Regions from separate parts of the Sporosarcina jeotgali genome, predicted to be linked through region 2. Evidence: riboswitches for the same ligand, from Rfam matches in the RefSeq annotation. Region 2 holds a riboswitch; the other holds the start of a gene.
The links. Region 2 has a riboswitch for S-adenosylmethionine ahead of metK (methionine adenosyltransferase). Riboswitches for the same ligand answer to the same signal wherever they lie in the genome.
Positions count from the first base shown of each region.

Region 1: linked by a shared signal. The riboswitch ahead of PGH26_RS12755 (cyclase family protein) and the one ahead of metK (methionine adenosyltransferase) in region 2 are both predicted to bind S-adenosylmethionine.

Region 1 covers NZ_CP116341.1:2,528,646-2,533,079, reverse strand. Annotated here, with positions in the region: gene PGH26_RS12760 (IS1182 family transposase) at 1-954, shown strand, start outside; gene PGH26_RS12755 (cyclase family protein) at 853-1,602, opposite strand; SAM riboswitch class I at 1,704-1,811, opposite strand; gene PGH26_RS12750 (nicotinate phosphoribosyltransferase) at 2,094-3,563, shown strand; gene nadE (NAD(+) synthase) at 3,576-4,403, shown strand.
Region 2 covers NZ_CP116341.1:2,161,847-2,166,280, reverse strand. Annotated here, with positions in the region: gene PGH26_RS10670 (alpha/beta hydrolase family protein) at 1-350, shown strand, start outside; gene pckA (phosphoenolpyruvate carboxykinase (ATP)) at 393-1,979, opposite strand; SAM riboswitch class I at 2,146-2,262, shown strand; gene metK (methionine adenosyltransferase) at 2,458-3,663, shown strand; gene PGH26_RS10655 (gamma carbonic anhydrase) at 3,716-4,228, opposite strand; gene PGH26_RS10650 (alpha/beta hydrolase) at 4,334-4,434, shown strand, end outside.

The DNA.
Region 1 (4,434 bases), 370 kb from region 2:
GATCATATGAGTAATGGCCAGCTCAAGGCAGGCTACAATGTGCAAGTGGCAACCGAAGGACAGTATGCGCTTGCTTACGATATCTACCCAAACCCAACGGATACACGAACACTCATCCCGTTTCTTAATCTCATCGAGAAAGACTATTTCGAGCTGCCGGAGTACATAGTCGCAGATGCTGGTTATGGCAGTGAACAGAACTATGGAGATATCCTTGAAAACAGAAAGCGTACACCATTGATCACCTATAATCAGTATCGGAAGGAAAAGACAAAGAAATACAAAGAAGATCCGTTCAACACAATGAACTGGGCTTATGATGAGGAAGCGGATTCCTACACTTGTCCGAATGGCCGCAGGCTAGGATTTAGCCATTTTTCAAAACGAACCGACAAATACGGATTCACACGCGAATACAAAGCGTATGAATGCGACGATTGTTCCGATTGCCCATTGCGCTCCCTTTGTACGAAAGCGCAGGAAGGCAACAACCGGAAATTGTATATCAATGAAAAATGGGAAATGCATAAAACAATCATTCGAGCGAAGCTTTCAGAAGAGAAAACAGGTTCACTCTACGGTCAACGGAAAATCGACGTAGAACCAGTTTTTGGATTTCTGAAGGCGAATTTGGCGTTCACTCGTTTCTCTGTGCGGGGAAATGATAAGGTGAAAAATGAACTGGGCTTCGCATTCATGGCCGTGAATTTGAGGAAATACACGGCCATAAACAACATTCAGGCATCAGAAAACGGAAAGAATACGAGAAAAAAAGCGAGTGCTCACCAAAAATCGGTGAACACTCGCTTTTTTTGCTTCAATCTGACTGGTTGTGTCCCAGCCTCTTTTTTGTTAAGGAAGAATGGCGAAAGAGCGTACCGGAAATCCGGATGCCTTTTCAGGCTTTGGAACGACGTTGAAAATGACAGCGCCTTTTGCTGGAAGTTTGTCTAGATTCGTTAAAAGTTCCACTTGATACGTATCTTGTTCAAGTACATAGTACTCTCCATGGAGCGCACCGTTTTTTCTAAAGTCTGCCGCAGAATCGGTATCGAATGTCTCGTGGCCGACTGCCTTTACACCGCGTTCTTCAAAAAGGAACGTTAAGGCATCCAAGCCCCAGCCTGGAATTCGATTATTCCCCTCATCATCTTTGTTGCAAAAACGTTCTGCGTCGGGCCAGCGTTTACTCCAATCGGTCCGAAGTGCTACGAATGTATCCGATTCGATGGGTCCGTGTTCTTTTTCGAACGCCAGCAAGTCATCCTTTGAGCACGTAAAGTCATGGTCTGCTTCTGCTTCTTTGGATTTATCTACGACGACTAAAGGAAGCACAAGCTCTTTTAACTCCAGTTCCTCTAAAAAGCGTGTATCCCGCACGAAGTGAATAGGGGCATCGATATGCGTTCCGTACTGACCTGCAAAGCTGAATTGCTGTGCAAAGAAACCATAGTCATGGTTAAACAGTGTTTTGAACTCAGCGTCTTCAAACATGAAGAAGTGAGGAGAATCCGGTCCGAATGTATGAGTGAGGTCCACCCATTCTTTTGCCTTCAATGCAGTCAGTGCAGCCAGCAAATCTGTTTGTGTTTGTGTTGTCATCTCAATCCCGCCTTTTTGTGCCGAATTCCGGCTATTATATACAAAAAGAAGGCCCTCGATAAACCTTAAGAGGGCCTTCTATGCAATCCGCATGAAGTCAGCTCTCATCTTTAGAGATGCTTATGCACCTCCTGGAATTAGCACCTCGGCCATTAGGGCAGGTTGCTGAGACATCACAGGGCCAGTCCCTCCGTCTCTCTTGATAAGAAAGTATTGAATTATTTGTAAAGTGATTATTCTGATAGTATCACGCTTGAATGTTGATTGCAATAGTGCTCTGATGATTTCTTTCTCTGGGGAATTTGATATACTTGTCTATAGTTTGGAAATTCTTCAGAAGATGTTACCTGAGCTTTTATTTGCGCTTGCAAATGAAAGCGATTGCGGGTAGAAATGTGCAGTAAAATTTTTTGAGGGTAGAGTTGTTGGAAAAACGGGTAAAGCACAGTTATAAACGATCTACATAACCTATTTGGAAGAGGCGAATTAGTGTGAGCACAAACTATACGGATGATAGCTTGGCATTACATACAGATTTATATCAGATCAATATGATGGAAACGTACTGGGCGGAAGGCATTCATAACAAGAAGGCGATTTTCGAGCTGTATTTCAGAAAACTGCCATTCGGAAATGGGTATGCCATTTTTGCAGGACTTGAGCGCGTGCTGGATTATTTACGTGATCTGAAATTTACTGATAGCGATATCGCTTATTTAAAAAATGAATTGCATTATAAAGAGGACTTTCTTGAGTATTTGAAAGACGTTCGTTTTACTGGGGATCTCTATTCCATGAAAGAAGGAGAAGCGGTATTCGGAAACGAACCGATCATGCGGGTTGAAACGACGCTGGCTGAAGCACAGCTTATTGAAACAGCGCTCTTGAATATCGTTAATTACCAGACGTTAATTGCGACTAAGGCTTCTCGTATCAAGCAAGTGGTGAAAGATGAAATGGTCATGGAATTCGGAAGCCGCCGTGCGCACGAAATGGACGCGGCGGTTTGGGGGGCGCGTGCTGCGGTTATTGGCGGTGTGGAAGCGACTAGCAACGTCCGCGCGGGTAAATTATTCGGCATCCAAGCTAGCGGTACCCATGCTCACTCCCTGGTACAAGCCTATAAGAGCGAGTACAAAGCGTTTCACTCGTATGCAAAGCGGCATCGTGATTGTGTGTTCCTTGTAGATACGTACAACACGCTGAAAATCGGCGTTCCAACAGCTATTAAAGTGGCTAAAGAACTCGGCGACAAAATCAACTTCATAGGTATTCGCTTAGACAGCGGGGATATCGCGTTTTTATCGAAAGAAGCACGCCGTATGCTGGACGAAGCAGGATTCGAAGATGCGAAAATCGTGGTATCGAATGATTTGGATGAGTACACGATCCTTAACTTGAAAGCACAAGGGGCGCAAGTCGACATTTGGGGGATTGGCACAAAACTCATTACCGCATATGACCAGCCTGCGCTTGGTGCTGTTTACAAACTTGTTGCGATTGAAGGAGAGAATGGTGAAATGGTCGACACCATCAAAATTTCTTCCAATGCAGAGAAAGTGACGACACCGGGACGTAAGAAATTGTATCGGATTATTGATAAAGAAAATGGGAAAGCTGAAGGAGACTACATCACTATGTATGATGAAGATCCGAATGCCGAAAAGCGCATTAAAATGTTCCATCCCGTCCATACGTTTATCTCAAAGTTTGTAACGAATTTTGAAGCTAGGAACCTTCATGAAAAAGTGGTTGATCACGGACAAGTCATCTATGACGTCCCGCCAACTTTAGAAATCCGGCAGTATGCAAAAGATAACTTGGATCTGTTATGGGATGAATACAAACGCTCACTTAACCCTGAAGAATATCCAGTCGATTTGAGTCAGAAATGCTGGGACAATAAGATGAAAAACATTCAAGAAGTCCAGGAAATGGTAAGTGACTTCATCCACGAATAGGAGGGACCGGAAATGAATGAATTACAACAGCAAATTATTCATGAGTTGCACGTGCTGCCAAAGATTGATCCGCAAAAAGAGGTTCGGGTTTCTGTAGATTTTCTAAAAGCGTATTTAAAGAAAAATACGTTTTTAGAAGGCTATGTTCTTGGGATTTCAGGAGGTCAGGATTCAACGTTAGCTGGAAAGCTCGCGCAGATGGCAGTTGATGAATTGAATGAAGAACTCTCGACTGACCGCTATAAGTTTGTTGCAGTCCGATTGCCATACGGTACGCAATTCGATGAGGAAGATTGCCAAGACGCTCTGCGTTTTATAAAGCCTTCTGCTACGTATACAGTGAATATTAAAGAAGCAGTAGATGCCAGCCGACGTGCATTGGACGCAGCCGGCATTTCCTTATCCGATTTTGAAAAAGGGAATGAAAAAGCGAGAGAACGCATGAAAGTACAGTTTTCAATGGCGGCGTTCCATCATTGCGCAGTAATCGGTACGGATCATGCAGCAGAAGCCATTACAGGATTCTTTACAAAGTTTGGCGACGGGGCTGCCGATGTTACACCGCTGTCCCGTTTGAACAAACGCCAAGGGAAGGAGATGCTTCGCGAGCTTGGATGTCCGGAACATTTGTATAACAAAGTCCCGACTGCCGATTTAGAAGAAGATAAGCCTGCGTTGCCGGATGAGATAGCGCTTGGCGTCACTTACGAACAGATCGATGACTATCTGGAAGGAAAGTCAATACCGGACGCGACCCGTCAAACGATCGAACGTCATTACCTCCGTTCCGAGCACAAGCGGCATCTTCCAATTACTGTATTCGATGATTTTTGGAAATGATTGTAGAAACCTCTCTTTTCTTGAGAGGTTT
Region 2 (4,434 bases):
TCCATTGGGCTGGTGTTTCAGATGTTGTGTTTACGTATAAAGAGCGGGAAGATATGCGCCGGATGATGAAACGTGTAATTGGCGGCTCACCGAATAGCGCACCCGATGCATATCGGGAACGAACAGCGTTATTCAGGGTGGAAGAAATTGACGCGCCGGTACTCATCATTCATGGAATGAAAGATGAAAACGTGTCGTTTGAACAAGCCATTATGCTGGAAGATGCACTTCGGAAACACCAGAAAACCACCGAAACGTGGTATTTCCAAGATTATACCCATCACTTCCCATCCTGGCACAATGCTAAGATCGTCAGGGATCTGACAAATTGGATGAGAGCGCAGCCGTAAAAAAAGAACCTTCCGGGATTAGGAAGGTTCTTTTTCGTGCTATTAAATAATTGGACCGCCCTTTTGAAGAATCTCTTCAGAAACTTGGTCAAACTTTTTGAAGTTGTCTTTGAAAAGCTGTGATAGCTCTTTTGCTTTTGCATCATATTCGGATGCATCGCTCCAAGCATTGCGAGGGTTCAGCACTTCACTTGGAACACCCTGGATTTGCTTAGGAATCTGAAGGCCGAATGTAGCAGAAGTTTCTGTTTCAACATCATCTAATTCTCCAGAAAGTGCTGCGCGAACCATTGTGCGTGTGTGCTTCAAGTCCATACGTTTACCAACGCCATAGACACCGCCGGTCCAGCCAGTGTTTACAAGGAATACACGTGAACCGTGCTCATCGATTTTCTTGCCTAGCATATCTGCATATACTGTTGCCGGAAGCGGCAGGAATGGTGAACCGAAGCATGTAGAGAATGTTGCTTCTGGTGATGTGATTCCACGTTCAGTACCCGCAAGTTTCGATGTGAATCCGCTTAGGAAATGATACATCGCTTGTTCTTTCGTCAATTTCGAGATTGGAGGCAGCACGCCGAACGCATCAGCAGTTAGGAAGATGATCGTTTCCGGGTGTCCAGCAACTGATGGAAGCACGATATTGTCAATGTTCTCAATTGGATAAGCAGCGCGTGTATTTTCAGTTAAAGTTGTATCATCATAATCGGGCACGCGTGACTCTGTATCGAGTACCACGTTTTCTAAAACTGTCCCGAATTGAATGGCACCGAAGATCTCAGGTTCTTTTTCTGGTGACAAATGGATGCACTTCGCGTAGCATCCGCCTTCAATGTTAAAGATTCCATGATCTGACCAACCGTGCTCATCATCACCGATGAGTTTGCGGTTTGCATCAGCAGAAAGCGTTGTTTTACCTGTACCTGACAAGCCGAAGAATAGAGCTGCATCGCCTTTTTCCCCAACGTTTGCTGAACAGTGCATGGAAAGAATGCCGTTCTCAGGAAGCAGGTAGTTCATGACAGAGAAAATCGATTTCTTCATTTCTCCTGCGTATTCAGTACCGCCGATTAACACAATACGTTTTTCGAGTGAAATGATGACAAATGTTTCAGTGTCCGTACCGTCAACAGCAGGATCTGCTTTGAACGAAGGTGCAGCCAGGATTGTGAATTGTGCTTCGTGCATTTTCAATTCTTCTTCAGTAGGGCGGATGAAGAGCTGATGCACGAACAGGTTCTGCCACGCAAATTCGTTGATAACTTGAATAGAAAGTTGTGAAGCTTTGTCAGCTCCTGCAAATCCTTTAAATACAAATAGTTCTTCTTTTGTTTGAAGGTGGTTCAAAACCTTCTTATATAGGTTGTCGAAGTGATCTTCTGAAATTGGACGATTGACAGAACCCCAGTCAATCTTATCTTTTGAAGCCGCTTCTTCAGTTATGTAACGATCTTTAGGGGAACGGCCGGTATACTTCCCGGTTTGCGCTGTAACGGCTCCATCTGCTGAAAGCTTCGCCTCACCGCGGGAAACTGCTTTTTCGACTAATACAGGTACAGAGGGCTGTAATGTAATATTAGTTCCAGAAAGAAGTTCTTTGAGTCCATTATCTATTTTCGCTGAAATCATAGGTAGATACCGTCCTTTTCATTATTGCCCGTGTTGGGGCTGTCTTATTTTGAATTAGTATAACACATTAAGAATAATAAACTATACTAATTCAAAACTCAAGTGAGAACAACAAAAAAATTGACAATAGCTCTATTTTCTCGTAGCATAGATAGATGAACGGATACTCTTATCCCGAGTCGGCGGAGGGACAGGCCCTATGATGCCCGGCAACCTGCATAGACGTCCTTGTCTATGAAAAGGTGCCAAACCTGGAGCAGGGGGAAACCCTGGACGATAAGAGTGAAAGGTGCCTATGAAACTCATGCCTTTCCTCATGTATGCAATACGTGAGTGGAGGGCTTTTTCTATTGTTTGCCTTTATCCTTGTGAACGTTGAACGTCGCTTCTCTTCAGGCGCGGGACGAAAACTGGGAAAACGAGAGTACCGTATCACGAGTTCGCTGTAAGGAGACTTGCGGCTGAAGGAGGAAATCATATGACAAATCGACGACTGTTTACATCTGAGTCGGTAACAGAAGGCCATCCTGATAAGATGTGCGACCAAATTTCAGATGCAATTCTGGATGCGATTATCGAGGAAGACCCGAACGCACGCGTTGCGTGTGAAACGACAATTACAACAGGATTAGTTCTCGTGATTGGAGAAATTACGACAACTACGTATGTCGATATTCCGAAAGTGGTTCGAGAAACCGTAAAGGAAATTGGCTACACACGTGCGAAATACGGATTCGATTACGAAACGTCTTCCGTACTGACATCTATTGATGAACAATCACCGGACATCGCAGCCAGCGTCGATCGTGCGCTTGAAGCACGTGAAGGCCAAATGGATGACGAAGAATTAGAAGCAATTGGTGCTGGCGACCAGGGACTCATGTTTGGATATGCGTGTAACGAAACAGAGGAATTGATGCCTCTGCCAATCAGCCTTGCGCACAAACTTTCACGTCAGCTTACAAAAGTGCGGAAAGAAGAAACACTTGACTACTTACGTCCGGATGGGAAAACACAAGTAACGATTGAATATAATGAAAAGAACGAACCCATCCGTGTGGATACGATTGTTATTTCTACACAGCATCATCCTGAAGTGACACTGGAGCAATTGCAGCGTGAAGTCAAACAGCACGTGATTGACTCTGTCGTACCGAAGAACTTACTGGATGAAGAAACAAAATACTTCATCAACCCATCTGGGCGTTTTGTGATTGGAGGTCCACAAGGGGACGCTGGTTTAACTGGACGTAAAATCATCGTTGATACGTACGGAGGCTATGCTCGGCATGGGGGAGGTGCGTTTTCTGGTAAAGACGCAACCAAAGTTGACCGTTCAGCATCTTACGCAGCACGTTATGTTGCTAAAAACTTAGTCGCTGCAGGTCTTGCGGATCGCTGTGAAGTACAGCTGGCGTATGCAATCGGTGTGGCGAAGCCTGTTTCGATTTCTGTTGATACATTCGGAACAAGTGATATTCCTGAAAGCCGTCTTGTTGAGCTTGTCAGAAACCATTTCGATCTGCGCCCGGCAGGGATTATCAAGATGCTCGACCTGCGCCGTCCGATTTATAAGCAGACAGCAGCTTACGGTCACTTCGGCAGAACGGATATCGATCTTCCTTGGGAACGGACAGACAAAGCTTCAGCATTGAAAGAAGAAGTTACTCAACTTAAAGGGTAAATACAAAAAAGCAAGGGCCGATTTAAGCGCCCTTGCTTTTCTTTTTTACATTTCAATTTTGAAGTTGTTTGTAATACTGACCTTTTTCTACGTAGCTCTTAACGATTCTGTCCATATCCGCCCGGTCTTCGTCTGTAACTTCACGAACAACTTTTGCCGGAGAACCGAGTGCTAACATACCAGGGGGAATGACTTTACCTGGAGGAACTAAACTGCCTGCCCCTACAAATGCGCCTTCACCAACCACTGCACCATCTAATATTATAGAACCCATTCCAACGAGAGCCCCTTTTTTAATTGTACAGCTATGTAACGTAACTTTATGTCCGATTGTGACGTCATCTTCTATGACTAACGGTGTGTTAGGACTTTGATGCAGACAGGATAAGTCTTGAATGCTGACGCGTTTACCGATACGGGTCGGTGCAACGTCGCCGCGGATGACGGTACTAAACCAAACAGACGAATCCGCGCCGATTGTGACATCTCCGCTAATGACAGCAAAATCAGCTACAAAAACGGTTTCATCGATGTTTGGCCAAACATCCTTATACGGAACAATCATGAAAATGCCCTCCTTGTTGTGCATTGATGTATAATAATCCTATCAAAGTTTTAGGACCATGTACAAATTGAGTTTAAAGCATTGATATAAATGGAGGGAAGCGCTATGTGGAAATGGGAAGCAGACGGACAAGCAAAAGCAGTCATTGTCATTGTACATAACGCGTACGAAGACCATCAGCGGTATGCATGGCTGATACAGCAATT